2 regions of the Neobacillus sp. MER 74 genome follow, and region 2 is predicted to be linked to the other one. Evidence: predicted binding sites of a transcription regulator. Region 2 holds the regulator's gene; the other holds the start of a gene.
What was found. The regulator LexA, encoded in region 2, represses DNA repair genes until DNA is damaged. The targets are predictions, from matches to a motif close to CGAACATATGTTCG.

Region 1: the regulator LexA is predicted to act here: its motif matches at 2,508-2,521, upstream of M3610_RS10430 (YolD-like family protein).

What each region holds. Positions count from the first base shown of each region.
Region 1 is NZ_JAMAUV010000004.1:361,439-370,130, reverse strand. It holds gene M3610_RS10440 (hypothetical protein) at 1-36, opposite strand, end outside; gene M3610_RS10435 (PDDEXK family nuclease) at 506-1,663, opposite strand; gene M3610_RS10430 (YolD-like family protein) at 2,143-2,481, opposite strand; gene M3610_RS10425 (GNAT family N-acetyltransferase) at 2,787-3,281, opposite strand; gene M3610_RS10420 (helix-turn-helix domain-containing protein) at 3,501-3,824, opposite strand; gene M3610_RS10415 (GIY-YIG nuclease family protein) at 4,090-4,434, shown strand; gene M3610_RS10410 (hypothetical protein) at 5,223-5,468, shown strand; gene M3610_RS10405 (hypothetical protein) at 5,704-5,895, shown strand; gene M3610_RS10400 (hypothetical protein) at 5,876-6,325, shown strand; gene M3610_RS10395 (hypothetical protein) at 6,300-6,590, shown strand; gene M3610_RS10390 (hypothetical protein) at 6,587-6,958, shown strand; gene M3610_RS10385 (hypothetical protein) at 6,951-7,130, shown strand; gene M3610_RS10380 (hypothetical protein) at 7,127-7,456, shown strand; gene M3610_RS10375 (hypothetical protein) at 7,512-7,847, shown strand.
Region 2 is NZ_JAMAUV010000001.1:210,517-219,208, reverse strand. It holds gene glnA (type I glutamate--ammonia ligase) at 1-1,084, shown strand, start outside; gene M3610_RS01005 (hypothetical protein) at 1,599-1,853, shown strand; gene M3610_RS01000 (DUF4257 domain-containing protein) at 1,923-2,213, opposite strand; gene lexA (transcriptional repressor LexA) at 2,413-3,036, opposite strand; gene yneA (cell division suppressor protein YneA) at 3,196-3,522, shown strand; gene M3610_RS00985 (YneB family resolvase-like protein) at 3,535-4,182, shown strand; gene M3610_RS00980 (DUF896 domain-containing protein) at 4,261-4,491, shown strand; gene tkt (transketolase) at 4,669-6,675, shown strand; gene sirA (sporulation inhibitor of replication protein SirA) at 6,922-7,362, shown strand; gene M3610_RS00965 (YneF family protein) at 7,434-7,646, shown strand; gene M3610_RS00960 (ABC transporter transmembrane domain-containing protein) at 7,876-8,692, shown strand, end outside.

The DNA.
Region 1 (8,692 bases), on a different contig from region 2:
GTCCCCATTGTATGTACCAAAAGGTGTTTTGAGCATATATACCCTCCGTACTTTAAATAAGTAGATGTACTGATTATAATGGTACCATGTTTTTTGCATTTTTAGTTAGCGTTCATCAACTTTCTACTTATTTTTTGGAAAAATATATATTTTTTAGATTAATATAATATCCTTGTTTGGAACCAATTTCTCGAAAGTAATAATTTTCATTTAAAATCCAACTTAGAATTTACATTAATACCCACAATATCCTCAATTTTTATCTTCATCATAAAACCATCCTTTATTATTCTACATAAAAAAATGCAGTATATTTTGGTTACGGGTTCCGTTTCCTATCACAAAACGTGAATTTGCACCGTATTTGCGGTGCTTTTTGTTTATGAAAAATAAAATAGCCCAGTTCCTTATGGAACTAAGCTATCCCTGTATTTATTTTGGAATTTATTTAACTAAGCACCCGTAATATGAACAAGACCCCCTTTTATAATCCTTAATTTTTACTTTAACCCAATCCCAACTCTTTTAATTTCTTTTTTAATACTGGTTTCGTAATCGTATCCTGGTAATGCCATTCTAATAATGTGATGCCATTCATCTTGCAAAGATGCCTCTTCTTTTCATCTAGCTTTTTTCTTTTCTCTAAACCTTCTTCTCCACCAAAAAAACCAACTTGTTCATAATGTTGAATCCCTTGATACTCAATTCCTAATTTTAATGAGGGCACATAAATGTCTAAGTTTTGAGGTGCTAACCATAAGGGCATATGTTGAAATAAAGTATCGGGATACTCTGAATAAACCAAGTCGAATAATTGTTTTTCAGACTTCCACTTAACTGGTGCTTCGTTTTTAGCCACCAACTCACTATAAATTTTTTCGAATTCATCTTTATGATTAAGTTCTATCTTTCCAAGCTCTTTCTTCTTTATAAAATACTCTTTATTCCGTTCATATAGAGATTGCATGGTTTCCATTAAAAACTTTCTTAAAGTGTATGCAAATACAAATTCGTCTTTAAAATCCTTCCGAATCATGATTTCGTCAATAATCTCTCTCGTTTGTTTAATTTCATAGGGGTCGTTATCTCTTCTGCTCATATTCCCATAAAAATGAGTTAATGGGTTAGGTCTAGGGAAACAAATTCGTTGATCTTTAAAGGAACATAAATCTGCAATAAACAAAATGTCCACTCCAAAAATCCTGTAAGCAGCCATGTCATTTCCCATACCGGATCCTCGTAAGGAATGATAAAATAAATAAGCTTCTTTTACCTGTTTCTTTTTAAAAATCGCCATAGTGTTAATGGAAGGGTCATCTTCATACACGTTCGGGAGGATAATGGTCTTATACGCTCTTTTAGCTAACTCTTTTGCTAAATAATATCTCTTTGTGGGAGCATAACTGAAAAAGAAGATGAATTCGTCATTCGAGCTTTGTTCTGAGATTGTCTTCACAATAGGTGTTAACACTTTAGGTATATTAAGTTCTTTTAAACTTCTAATTTTCATCTCAATTTTTTCTTCAATTACTCTTTCCTCAGAATAGGGAAGCCAGAGGAATTTCTCATATCCCTTATTAATGAATTCAAACCTTAAATTATCAAACGTAGGTCTGTTTTTATTATTCTTGTAAAACTCCTTTATGTAATCATCAAATTTCATTATTACACCTCAAAATAATTGACCTTTTTTTCGTCTAATATTACTATTGTATAAACCTTCAGAACAACGATAAAATGTCTTTATGTTTAGCCTCCTAACCAAATAGTATAAGCATTCTAATAGACAACTATTAACCTTCCAAAGATATCTACTTACAGAAGAAGAGATTATCGGACAGCTAATTATTGGATTTTATTTCCTAATTTTCGAAAAAATCTCTTTTATATAAACTGGTTCAATTTCTACTAATCAACTATAATCACAAGCGTATTATTCTGTAATCTCTAATGAATAAACAAATGAAAAGCATCACTCAATTTAATCCGGAACAACATCTCAACAATTTTATTTTTATGATTACTAATTCCTCTCTTAGATCTTCGTTGCAAAATAAAGATCTCTAGGTAATTAAAGAGTTATTCCTAAATCTGCCCATTAGCTGAAGAAGGTTATCCATAATTTTAGAAATTTGAACACATTCAATCAACAACAGACAAATCTATAACATCCCTGAAATCAATCCTTTGAAACTCCCCTCTTTGAAGTTCAATCCTTAGTTGGTACGATATTGGATCTAGATAATGGATGCGACCAGTTATTTCGCAAGTAAAACCGTCAGACCATATCGTTACTTTTACCGGTAGGTTATGCTCCATCGCATAACAGAGACGTTGGTCAAATTCCTCCTTCTCATATTCATCAATGATTGGCTTATTCATACGTTCCTGGTCGATCCAAAGATTTCGATGAGCCTTTATCAATTCAGGCATCCCAAACGCAAACTGCCATTTCTTTTTACCACGGTCCCGTATAGCCATTTTATTCACCTCTACATCATTATATACGAACATATGTTCTGTGTGAAACAAAAATAATAAGGACCATTTTAGTTGCAAAAATTCAGGTTCTTCAAGTAAATCACCCGTTTGTTTAAATGTAATCCCTCACATTCTTTTTCAATCAGAACCAGGTCATGCCTTCATTATAGTGTCAAATAGGTCGAAAATTTTTGATAAAACTCATTGACCCAAGAAAAAATGGATATAAGCATTTCGTGATAGAAGCAATATCATGGGATTAAGCATGCCCTTCTCAATCGAGAGGGGCTCATAACAATTCTATGTCAATTTTTTATTTCTTTGTCCTCAAATTTTTTGTAAAAAGAAATTAATTGTTCTTTATTTAAAGCATTTTCTTTTATATCTTTTATAAAATTATCTGCATTAGGGTTAGGGTAAACCTTTATTTTAGTAAGCCCTTCTTCTTTTGCATATTGGACAAGTTTATTCATATAGTAAGTGGCAATTCCCTTTTTACGCAATCCATCTTTATGAACGTACAATTGTTCTAATCGTATATACGGTATTTCTTTTCGTAAGCTTTGCATTTTTGTACCAGCTTTGAAAAAGTCCATTGAAAAAACAGGCTCAATTGGGACCTGATCCTCTTTTTTAACTAGACAAAATTTAAAGCTGTTTTCATTGCAATAATAGTCTTCTTCATCGGTTCCTGGAATGTTTTTATCGTTTGTTTTTAATATTAAATTTTCCCTTTTTATACCTTCAATTTCCGGTATACCAAATCTATTTATTATTACCTTTTCTGCTTCTGATTTCATTTGATCAGTCCTTGCTTAAATAAAAAATTTATTTATTTTTTCGCAACTTACTTATTAATGTGCTCAAACTATAGTAACCGGTTAATATTTAGAAAATTCCCAAGGCTAAATAACCATTGATTAAGAATGAATTAATGGTCTTAGATGTTTTCTTATTTGGAAAATGCTTTAATCAATTTTCTTTCCCTAACATTGTATGTTGCTGTAAATAGCAATAAATTAAGGTTTATTTTTTAATTTTTGTTTTTCCTGGTCGAAAACCTGTAGCATATCTACAACTTTTCTAACTTCCTGTTTGGTTAATTTTTTTGCTTGCCATAATAGCTCCATTAATTCTATTTCGAGTTCATTTTCAGATATTAAATCTTCAATCCTTATTTCCAAACATTCCGTAAGTTTTAATAATTTTTGAATTGTAGGAGATTGTCCATTTTTTTCAATCCTATCAATAGATGACTTACTAATACCACTTTTAGCTGCTAAATCCTCAATCGTAATACCTTTTTGTTTTCTTATAAATTGCAACTTTCCTCCAAGATCCATATTGGGTAACAACCTTTCTTTCCAAAAATGCCCATATCATTTTATTCCCATATACGGGGTTAAAATACATATTTTTTCCCGTATATGGGAAAAATATATTGATTTCGTTTATTTCTGCTAATATAATTAACTTAAACGTCCAAAAGATTAGGAACGAGACAATAATTTTAATGTTTTATTTTAATGTTTTATTTGAATTTCTTCATTTCAACATGGTCCTGCTTCTTTGTACCTTTTTGATTATTCATGAGTAGGAGATGGTTAAATGAAAAATAATTGTTGGCATATCGACAATATCTCAAGCAAGAAACTACCATGTAAACCCGGTATCTATTTATTACACGATGAAGACTCCGGTGTGGTTTATGTAGGTGGGACAAAAAATATAAGGAGTCGGATTTCAACTCATAGAAGCCTTTTAAGAAAAAAAAAACACACTAATGAACAATTGCAAAAGGCTTATGATGACGGTGAATTAACCGTCAACGTATTGGTAGTATTATCTGCTCAAGAGAAATCTGAAAAAATACGGGAAATTGAAGGCTATTTTATTCGTTCAATTCCAGCTTTATTTGCTACTGATTCTATTAATTTGAGATATAGCGAATGATCAAGAAATACCATTGTTTAATAAATTATTCTAAAAGATAAAACGAAATCACAAGATTTCGTTTTTTAAATCTCACACTTTATTTTTATTATATTTTTACAAATAATTTAACTCAACCATTATTGGTTTTAAAAAGTAAAACTACCTCAAATGTCCTACTATTTGAAATGATTCAAAAGGTTTTTCTACAATTAATTACATTTTTCCACATAGAAGGTTCCCAATTGGTTATATAAATTCATATGTTTTTAAAATACATAAATATAAATAAATAATTTCACTATAAATTTTTTTATAAAAAACATATGTTTTTATAATAGTTTGGCTCAATTCATTTAGCTTGATAATACGTCTATATCAAGGTTTATGTCGATTTATTTCACTACAAAAGAACATTCGCTCTTATTATAATGGTATAAAGTTAGAAAAAATAATCTGATTTCCCTACTATAAAATAATTGGAGGTGAACGCAATAAAGGGGTTTATAAATTATCAGAACATGGCAGGTTTACACAAAATCCTTGTGAATAGAAAAAACAAAATTCAAACTGAAAGTCATCGGGTCAATAGAAGAATTACTGAATTGCTTTGTTTGCTTGACAGAAAAATTGAAAACAAACACAAGTAGAGGTCCAATATGAATGAATTCAAAGGTTAATCTAATTAGAAATTTACTGTAACCCATAGATTTATTTCTTAAATATTGATGTCAAGAAAATTACAAAATTTTGCTGTATTTACACATTCTTTTATCTGAATAATTCTGTTCACAGGAGTAATTCTTAAAATGAAGAAACTAAAAGTTTTTGGTGATGGACCACCATTTGAAGGAACTCCAAAGCAAATAAGACGTTATGTTGAGGATTTATTTGAAGAAGATTTTGGATTCAAAATATACCTTCAAGAATATGTAGATAATTTTGAATTCCATCTTTTATTGAGAATTGCAAATAAATCATGGTTAAATGACGAACAACAAAGAGTGATTGACAGTATATACTGTTACCTTACAAATCCAGCTAATCAATCATAAATAAAAAACACACTGATAATCTTGCGAACGCTTTAGGTATCCACTTAATTTATCAAAATGTAAAAAACTAATCCAAATATCTTAAAAATAGATATGTTATACATGATCGAATGAAACAAAATTCCAAACAAGACTTAGAAGAAATTTCAAATAAGGATTAGACGAATACGCAAGACTTTTGAACCTTGTCCGAGCAAGGACTGGAAGAAATACTTTGGTTAAGTGAGGGAAGAAAATGAGCGATGAAAAGGGTAAAGACATTAAAGGAATCGCTGATGCCTATGAAATTTTAATCAAAAATGGTCATGTTAGCAGAGAATTTGTTCTTGATTTATTATCCGGAAAAATCGAATGGGATAAAAGGCTAAAGGATAGACATTCAAAACAGAACGGGGACGTTCATGATAGTGAAAATGGAACAAAATGAATTGCGTTGTGCTATTGTTGCTTTGTCGTTTCTGGTACAAGACAGATGGGATATTGTTGATTTATCAAATGCTCTAATAAAAATAGACCCAAATTTCCAAAAGGATATTCACCCAATTATATGGCGTATGTTCAGTAAAGATAAGCTAAGCATGGACGATGTTGCTTCACTTTATATGAAATTGGGGTTGGAATATATTTGGCAGGTGACAGCCGACAATGGTCAATCAATAGCAAGAATGATAGAGCTTAACAACAATGAACAAATCCTCAAACATACAAAGGTTTGGATTGCAACTTTATTAAGAAACGGTCTTGAAGAAGAAAAGATTAAGTCAATATTAGAATCACAATATTTTGCTGACCCATCTGGTTTAATCGAAGAAGTAAAGAAGGAGGACGTAAATGGAGAAAATCAAACTGATCAATGAATTGGAAAAGGTTTTAGTTCATTTAATTGTTTTTAAGGAAACAAAAGATACCGGGTGGGTCGAACACGCCTACAACATGCTTACCGATTTAGTCGAGGAGTTGAATGGTGATAAACCAATAACTGATGCAGTTAACATCTATCTCTCTCAACGTGAAAGGCTAATTATTGATTATATAAAAAGTAATAATCCGGAAACACTCGAAGCGATAAGGGAAATAGATAAGTATGCCCTTGACCAATTTGAAAAAGGAGGACAAAAATGAGCGATGAAATACAAAAGCGTATTGATGAACATAAACGTTCCATTAACAGCAAACTATCGAAGGAAGAAAAGTTAAAGATTGTTGCTGATGATAAACAGTTGCTTGAACACATCACCAATCAGGAACTGGAAGCAAGGTCAAAATTGCAGGATTCTGAATGGATAGTAGTACCCGAAGGCATGAGCATAAAGGATTTTTACAGATTGAAATTGAGTATAGAAAATGCAAAAGACTCCCTTGGAATGTCAGGAAACCTTGTAAGTGAAGAACAAGAGCAATTGGTGCGAGACAGGCTTTCCGGAAAGCTTTCAGAAGAAGAGTTTTTCAAAAAAGCATTGGAATTGGCAAAGGGGGAAGAAAATGTATAAAGAAGAACTTATCCAGCGATTGAAACGCATTAAGTATCTAATGTTTGATGCTGAAAATCTCCATGATAGAGCTGCTTTAGGAGAAGCTAATGATGAAATGGATAAGCTTTTGAAAGACTTTGGCGTAGATGTTCCTTCCCCACTCCCAAGAGGCTGGTGGAAAAGTGAATGAGTGATAAAAATATTAAAGATATAATCCAAAAAAATAGGAAATTGCGAAAGGAAAAAAGGCGACAATCAAAGCAAAGAACACGAGAATTTCAGCAGAAATTGAAGGAGTTTATATTCGAAGAATTACCAGAAGAAAAAAATGAAGATGAAAATATTATTAAAGACTTTATTACAATTTTGTTTTACTGCACTTTTATGCTTTCAACAGTCGGTATAATTAAGGAAGGTATACAAGAACCATTCAATTCACTTGCTTTTACTTGCGCAGTTCTTTCCGGAATAATATTGCTTATTTTAAACATAAAAAATGAGGAAGCTAACGGTTAAATAAACAATCTGACTTATTTTTCAATAGTTTAATATTATACTATGGAGGAACCATATGAAGACCGAATCTCAGAAGTATTCTCACCAATTACTTTCAACTGAAAGAAAAAGTGTTCAGGGCTTAGAAAAGTGTTTTATAAAAGGGTACTCCCTTCCGATTCATTCGGATGATCATTACTTATTGTGGAATGCTGAATTTGATTTGGGCTACGGGGATATTTCACCAGAATGCTTACGAGTCGAGATAGGTTATTTTAATAGAAAACCTTACAACGACGGGAAATTTATCACTCCTCCACCGGAATTGTACGAAGAAATTCAAAAGATTAACAACTTGATGAATAAACGGTATTTAAACTTTAAAAAAGGCTCACGAATTTTAAAAAAATAATGTTCCAATAAAGGACCTTTTGTGAAGGTCCTTTATTTTGTTGTTATTGAACAAACGCTACCCGTTAGCCATCCATGCAGCGGTGCTGCACCACAAAGGATGGAATTTATATTCGTTCTTCCATGGTAGTTGCATAAGAATTTAAAGTATATAACCGTTTTCAAAAGACAGATATATTAAATTTACCGTTTTTCTTTCTTCTCTCCAACAATAAAATAATATATTAACCAAATTACAATCAAGAAACAAAGTAAAGCTGAAACATAATCTTTAGAATTGTAATTAAGTATTGTTACAATAATCATTATAACTAGGGGTATCAAGCGTGAAAAAATTTTTTCCATGAATATTTTCCTTTCCTTACCTGAAGCATGCGTTAGGTTAGTTGCATTTGGTTAATACTTTTAAAAATATTTTGTGGAACCTATGTATACAGTAAAAATCGCAACTGCAAAGCTTGCTACTGCCACAATGTTTGCTTTCTTATCATTAAAACTTAAACATAATATTCCATTTAAAATGAGCACACTCGTTTGAAGTACATGAAAAATAATCTCACTTTGCTTTGATTCATTCAGCCAATTATACAGACATGAAATCAGCGTAGCAATAGGGTTAATAATAATAAAAAATAATAAAAACTTTTTTTCATGTTGATTTTATCCCTTGGATTGTAAATTGCAGTTAATTATACACTGCAAATCCACTACTGTAATTTGGGGGATTCTGCCTTTTCCACATGATTTTCGACTAATCCTTATTGTGCTAAAATGCATAGTTAGCTCAACAAGAAAAAAGACCGCCACAGCGATCATCAACTTTAGCTAATGCCCCCATTTTTAAGT
Region 2 (8,692 bases):
AGAAAAGGGGAAAGTTGCCCGCTTAATTTGTGATATTTATACTCCAGAAGGAAAACCATTTGAAGGGGATCCTCGAAATAACTTAAGAAGAGTATTAAAAGAAATGGAAGAGTTAGGATTTACAAACTTTAACTTAGGACCTGAGCCGGAATTCTTCTTATTTAAATTAGATGAAAAAGGCGAGCCAAGTTTAGAGTTAAATGACCAAGGTGGTTATTTTGATTTAGCACCAACAGATTTAGGTGAAAACTGCCGTCGTGATATCGTTCTTGAATTAGAAGAGATGGGCTTTGAAATTGAAGCTTCTCACCACGAAGTAGCACCAGGTCAGCACGAAATTGATTTTAAATATGCTGATGCATTAACAGCATGTGACCAAATCCAAACGTTTAAATTAGTTGTTAAAACCATCGCTCGTAAACATGGCTTGCACGCAACATTCATGCCAAAACCTTTATACGGAGTTAATGGATCTGGAATGCACATGAACCTTTCATTATTTAAAAATGGAGAAAATGCATTCTATCAACCAAGCGGCGACTTAGAAATGAGCGATACAGCTCGTCAATTTATCGCCGGAATTCTAAAGCACGCTCCAGCCTTTACTGCGGTTACCAACCCAACAGTAAACTCTTATAAGCGTCTTGTTCCTGGCTATGAAGCGCCATGCTATGTAGCTTGGTCAGCTAGAAACCGTTCACCATTAATTCGTATTCCTGCTTCACGTGGATTAAGTACTCGTGTGGAAGTAAGAAGCGTTGATCCATCTGCTAATCCATACCTTGCAATGGCTGTTCTTCTAAAAGCTGGTTTAGACGGAATTAAAAACCAATTAACTCCTCCAGCACCAGTTGATAGAAACATCTATGTAATGAGCAAAGAAGAAAGAATCGAAGAAGGCATCATCGATCTTCCTGCTACATTAGCTCAAGCATTAGATCAATTAAAAGCTGATGAAGTAATCGTGGCTGGTCTAGGCGAGCACATTATGGAACACTTTGTTGAGGCAAAAGAAATCGAGTGGGATATGTTCCGTACAGTCGTTCACCAATGGGAACGCGATCAATATATGAGCATGTATTAATATCAGTAAACCCTGTCGCTTGAAGTGACAGGGTTTTTTTGTTGGTTTGTGGGGAACTAGAAGAGGGGATTTGCCGAGAAGACAAAAAAGAGGCAGAACGGTAAATGAAAGAGGTCTGGATTTACTGAGATGAGGAAAAAGCAGACCAGCGGTAAATGAAAGAGGGCTGCATTTACCGGTAGGAGGAAAAAAGCAAGCTAGCGGTAAATGAAAGAGGTCTGGATTTACTGGAAAGAGGAAAAAAGCAGGCTAACGGTAAATGAAAGAGGACTGGATTTACTGGTAGGAGAAAAAAAGCAGGCTAGCGGTAAATGAAAGAGGACTGCATTTACCTGTAGGAGGAAAAAAGAGCCCCAACGGTAAATTACATTTAATCTGTACATCAAACTACAGTAGTCAATCCCCACACATGCTAAAATAATTTCCTTATTTCTTGAAAAATTCACAATTATCTTCCTTCTGCTACTCATATATATTATATTATTAACTTGAAAACATTTGGGAGGTGCTCTAATTGTATAAACTGCAAATTTGTAATGCTCAAACCCAAGAAATACTTCGTGAAAAGACGTATAAGAAACCGGACCTTATATTAAGTTTGCTAGAGTCAGGAGCCAAAGGTCAGGAATGTTTTCTATTTGATGAGGAACGTAGAACGTTAAAAGGAGATTATGTGAGCCATTCCGTATTTAAGGAAGCGGATACAGAAGTTTACAAAGCGTTTTTTAAGGTGAAATTATCTGATATTCAGGCACGGATAGCAAAATAATCAAATAAACAGTCTTCATTGGTAAGAGAAACGCCTTAATACGAATAGTATCATGGCGTTTCTCTCGATTTATTCATTATTCTTTTCACTCTGATTAAGTAGCTTAATTTTAGAAAGAACGGCATCACCACCAATTCCTGCGATGATTGAAAAAAGGATATTTTCAACCGTTGAATTTGGAGCTGTATATAGAACGAGGAGAAGCGCAGCAACCGCACCTAGGAGCAACTCTTCTAAAAAGCCGAGATAAATGAATCTTTTTGTTTTCCTTGGCATGATAATTTTTCCGTTCTTACGAACATGTCCAACAATGCCAACAGTTCCACCAATTACAATAGAGAAAATAATGTCGGCTAACACTGTTTCTCAACCTCCTTAAGCCTAATTTTTTGGACCTAAGGTAAATCTTGGTGTAGTTCAATTATATCAAACATTTACAACATGGACATGAGTAAAAATACTGAATTTTCACTATATAATATACATGATATGATAAAAATGAAAAATTTTCCCAATAATGTGACATAAAAAAAGCATGCACAGTTGTGCAAGCTCCCTATTAATGAATATGCCGATAAACGCCGATAACTTTTCCTAGAATTGAAACATTCCTTAGAATAATAGGGTCCATTGTAGAATTTTCCGGCTGCAGGCGTATGTAATCTTTTTCTTTAAAAAATCTCTTACAGGTGGCTTCATCTTCCTCGGTCATTGCTACAACGATATCACCGTTATTCGCGGTTGGCTGCTGTTTCACAATGACGTAGTCCCCATCTAGTATCCCAGCTTCTATCATACTCTCACCCATGATTTCTAGCATGAAAACCTGTTCATCTGCAGGTGCAAGACTTTCTGGGAGCGGGAAAAACTCTTCGACATTTTCAATAGCTGTAATTGGTAATCCTGCAGTTACTTTACCTACCACGGGAACATTTACAACTGCATTTCTTGGTATATGTGCTGCAGCATCTGCTTCTAATATTTCAATTGCTCTTGGTTTGGTTGGATCCCGTCTAATCAGTCCTTTGCTTTCCAGCCTTGCTAAATGACCGTGAACAGTGGAGCTGGAAGCAAGTCCAACTGCTTCTCCAATTTCTCTTACGGAAGGGGGATATCCTTTACTCTTAACCTCACTTTTAATGAAGTCTAATATATCCTGCTGCCGCTTTGATATTTTAGCCATGATAAAATCCACCTCGTCTGGTTTTTGTTGTCTTTATTATACCATGTTCGTATTTTTTATACAAACATAAGTTCGAAAAATAGTTGACAACAAACAAACGTTCGATTTATAATCATATTAATAAAACGAACATATATTCTTAGTAGAGGTGTTTTTTATATGAAAAAATTATGGAACAAATACTCCTATGCTATTATTCTAATTATTTTAAGCTGTTCACTTTCCTTCATATTATCTTTTCAACATCATTCAAATGATCAAGATAAGTATTTAAAGATTACGATTTCAGAAGGGGATTCACTTTGGGATATCTCTGACCAATATTCCGAACAACATTCATTATCAAACCAGGAATTTGTTTCTTGGATAAAAAAGCATAATGAAATTGATGAAGACCTAATTTTTCCTGGTGAAGAAATTATCATTCCAGTGAGTAACGAAAAGGGTTTAACAACACAAGAATTAGCTAGTGCTGTGAGTGAATAGAAAGGAATAACAATGAAAGCAATCATATACTGCCGTGTCAGCACCAACAAAGAAACACAAGAAACATCATTAAAGCGCCAAGAAGAGGAATTAACACAACTTGCTCATTCCTATCAATTTGAAGTTGATAGTGTAATTAAAGAAAAGGCAAGTGGCTACGAATTCGACCGAGAAGGGATCTTTCAATTATTAGAGCGTATTAAAGATGATCAAGTTCATGCGGTATTAATCCAGGACGAAACCCGACTTGGTAGAGGTAACGCTAAAATAGCGATTTTGCACTGCATTTTAAAAGAAAATATTAAACTTTACAGTATCTCTCAAAGTGGAGAATTACAGCTGTCAGAATCAGATTCCATGGTTTTAAAAATTGTTGGCATGGTGGAAGAATATCAACGTAAACTTCATAATGCAAAAATTAAGCGCGGCATGAAGCGAGCTGTACAGAATGGTTATAAACCTGAAAAAAACTTAAAAAATCTTGGTGAAGGTTCCGGACGTGAAAAAATTGAAGTACCAGTAGAAGAAATTGTCCGGCTAAGAAAGAATGGATTAATTTTTGCTGAAATTGCTGCCACTTTGAGAGGTTTTGGCTATAACATTTCAAAGGCAACCGTACATAGAAGATACCAAGAATATATCGAATCACAAGAAGAGTAAACCTTTTGCCTTGTCATTAGTTTTTTTTTTTAGTAAAATCAAGTGTCATGTAAACAGGTAGAAAGGAAGGTTTACTCCATGCTATCCAAAGAAAAAATGGCTAGAATTAACGAGTTGGCAAGAAAAGCAAAAGCAACGGGATTGACTGAAACAGAAGCCAAAGAACAATCAAAATTAAGAAGCGAATATTTGGCAGCATTTCGTTCTAATATGCTTGATACCCTTACCAACACTAAGTTTATTGATCCTAAGGGAAATGATGTCACACCAGAAAAAATCAAAGCTAGGAAAAAAAATACACTTCACTAAAAATTCAGGGATACAATTTTTGTATCCCTTTTTTACATAGAGCGGCATTTTCTGAGTCAAACTAAAAAATAAAGCGGATTTTGTTCTTTATTATTATGCTATTTGTTGAATAAACCACAGTATCAATATAAAATTGAAATGTACTTAGTACCTAGTCATTAGGAAAGGATGTAATTCATGTTTAATACTATTGATGATTTATCAGTTACCTCGATCCGAACTCTTTCGATTGATGCAATCGAGAAAGCTAACTCTGGACACCCAGGGATGCCAATGGGTGCAGCGCCAATGGCGTATACTTTATGGACTCGTTTCATGAACCAAAATCCGAAGAATCCACGTTGGTTTAACCGTGATCGTTTTGTTTTATCTGCTGGACATGGGTCAGCGTTGTTATACAGCATGCTTCACTTGTCTGGTTTCAATTTAAGCATGGATGACTTAAAACAATTCCGTCAATGGGGCTCAAAAACACCTGGTCACCCTGAATACGGCCACACAGAAGGTGTAGAAGCAACAACTGGTCCACTTGGACAAGGGATTGCAATGGCAGTGGGAATGGCAATGGCAGAACGCCATGTTGCAAGTGTTTATAATAAAGATAAGTATGAACTTGTGAACCATTTTACATACAGTATTTGTGGAGATGGAGATTTGATGGAAGGTGTTTCTGCAGAGGCAGCTTCACTCGCGGGGCACTTGAAACTAGGAAGATTAGTGGTCCTTTATGATTCAAATGATATCTCTCTAGATGGTGATTTAAATAAGTCTTTTTCAGAAAGTGTCAAAGATCGCTTCCTATCCTACGGCTGGCAATATCTTCGTGTGGAGGACGGAAACAATCTAGAAGAAATCGCAAAAGCGCTTGAAGAATCAAGAAATGATTTAGAACGACCAACAATGATTGAAGTAAGAACAGTAATCGGTTATGGTTCTCCAAATCGTGCGGGTACATCAGGTGTTCATGGTTCACCACTTGGTGCTGATGAATTAAAACTTACTAAAGAATCCTATAAATGGACTTTTGAAGAAGATTTCCATGTACCACAAGAAGTCTATGATAACTTCCAAAAGCTTATCGTTGAAAATGGTGAGAAAAAGGAAAAAGAGTGGAATGACCTTTTCGCTCAATATAAAAATGAATACCCTGAATTAGCAGCTCAGCTTGAGCAAGCATTAAATAATGAACTTCCAGAGGGTTGGGACAAGGATATCCCTGTTTATAGTGAAGGGAAAAGCCTTGCAAGCCGTGCCTCATCAGGTGAAGTAATTAATGGCATTGCTAAAAATCTACCTATTTTTATTGGGGGCTCAGCAGATCTTGCAGGCTCTAACAAAACGATGATCAAAGGTACGAAAGACTTTATGCCAGGTTCTTATGAAGGCCGCAATATCTGGTTTGGTGTTCGTGAATTTGGAATGGGTGCTGCAATGAACGGGATCGCTCTTCATGGCGGAGTAAAAGTTTTTGGCGGAACATTCTTTGTTTTCTCTGATTACTTACGTCCGGCGATTCGACTAGCTGCGTTAATGGGATTACCTGTTACCTATGTATTTACGCATGATAGTATTGCTGTTGGGGAAGATGGACCAACGCACGAACCGGTAGAACAATTGGCGGCATTACGTGCAATGTCAGGAATTTCAGTCATTCGCCCAGCAGATGGAAACGAAACAGCGGCAGCTTGGAAGCTTGCTGTTGAGTCAACAGACAAACCAACTGCACTTGTGTTAACTCGTCAGGATTTACCTACATTAAAAAATACTGATACCAATGCTTATGAGGGTGTTTCTAAGGGCGCCTATGTGGTATCTCCTTCTGAAAGAGAAACTCCAGATGCATTGCTTTTAGCAACTGGATCTGAAGTAAGTCTTGCAGTGGAAGCTCAAAAAGCACTTGCTGGAGAAGGGGTTCATGCTTCAGTCATAAGTATGCCTTCATGGGATCGCTTCGAGCAACAATCCCAAGAATACAAAGACTCTGTCTTACCAAGAGGTGTGAAAAAACGTCTTGGAATTGAAGTTGGCTCATCGTTTGGCTGGCACAAATATACAGGTGACGAAGGCGATGTATTAGCGATTGATCATTTTGGAGCTTCTGCACCAGGAGAAAAGATTATGGAAGAATTCGGATTTACCGTAGATAACGTTGTGGCACGTGTGAAGGCACTTTTACAAAAATAAAATCGTAATTTTAAGGAGAGCGGATTTATCCGTTCTCTTTTTTTGTTGGGGCAGATAATCTTTGCACAAATATGCACAAAGATATTGCTGCAGGAAAATTCATAAAATCTACCGAAATATATAAAAATAGCTTGCAATTCTTACAATCGACAAAAATAGTGGAAGTTTTTGGCGCCGTAAGACAAAAGTTTCGCTTGTCTTTTTTTATAATAGTAAAAAGGGTAACCAACGAAGGAGAGAACAGTGGTGAGAAAATATCAACTATATTTAATAGAAGATGAATTTGCGACCCATTACTTCGGAAGAGAGCGATTGTTTTTTCAGCTTTTTCAAGAGAATCATAAAGCAAACGGTGAATTTAAATTTATAACCCAAAAACAAATTTCCTATATAACCAGAAAAGTCGAGGCGCTAAAGATTCATCAGCTTATTCTAAAGCAACTTGGAAAAATCAAGGGTTTTAAAGCTGAAAATGGTGCATATTCGATGGAATTAAGCGGAAAACTAAGTACGGCAAAGTTAGAGGTATTCCAAGACTTAATTACTATTGATGCACAAGGAAGCTATGAAGCCGAGACTGCCTTTTTTGAAGTATTAAGAAAATGTGAGTCTTCTTTTTTAGCGCTTGACCTTGAACATCAAAGATATGGCTGGTTAAAACCGATAAAAGAAAGAAAATTTATCTGATTGCAGATATTGTCTAATCGTGTTTTATTTAGTACACTGTATGGTAGACAACACGAAGGAGGAAGTTGAATATGTATTACGTTCTAGTTGGTATACTGGCACTAGCAGCTGGTGTAGCACTAGGATTTTTCATTGCTCGTAAATATATGATGAGCTACTTAAAGAAAAATCCGCCTATCAATGAACAAATGCTGAAAATGATGATGATGCAAATGGGACAAAAACCATCACAAAAGAAGATCAACCAAATGATGGCTGCCATGAACAAGCAACAATCTAAATAAACGGACAAGCGAACACGATCCGATCAGACAATAATTAACCACCTTTCTGAATTTATTAAATTCCGACAGGTGGTTTTTATTTTCATAAAGGAAGATCCTTATGTTTTTTCGTCCTCAATAAGTATTCTTAATCTTTCTTATCTTGATAATATTTGGTAAAATGAAACTCCAGTAAATGGATTATTTTACCTGACAACAATATATTTTTTTGTGTTTTGGGGGCGGTTGGATGAAAGTATTTTTAGACTTAGCATGGTATTTTAAAAAAGAGAAAAAAGCTTATATTTCAGGGATATTCATCTTAATGCTTGTAGCTGTCCTTCAGTTAGTGCCGCCAAAGGTCATTGGAATCATCGCTGACGAAATTAAGGATGGGACTATGACAAAGGGAATCCTCCTTCAGTGGATAGGGGCTCTTGTTGCAGTAGGCCTGGCTATGTATGTTCTCCGCTATTATTGGAGAGTGATGATTTTTGGGTCATCTGTAAAGCTCAGTAGACTGCTTCGGAATCGACTGTATCAGCATTTTACAAATATGTCTCCATCATTCTACCAAAAGCGTCGAATTGGCGATTTGATGGCTCATGCTACAAATGATCTGCAAGCAATTCAGCAAACAGCTGGTGTTGGCGTGTTAACGTTGGTTGATTCGCTGTCAACTGGTGGCTTTGTGATCTGTGCGATGGCATTTACAATCAGCTGGAAACTTACCTTAATTTGTTTGATTCCTATGCCTTTTATGGTCATCCTTACGAGTTGGTTTGGAACAATGCTTCATCGAACCTTTTATCAGGCACAAGAAGCTTTCTCGTCCTTAAATGATAAAACACAGGAAAGTATTACTGGGATTAAAGTGATTAAGACGTTTGGTCAGGAAAACGAAGATATCGAGGATTTTCGGAAGAAATCAGAAGATGTTGTCAAAAAAAATATTAGTGTTGCTAAAATTGATTCACTGTTTGATCCAACGATATCAATTATTGTGGGGATTTCTTTCTTTTTATCGATTGTATTTGGTTCTAGATATGTCCTTAATGGGGAACTAA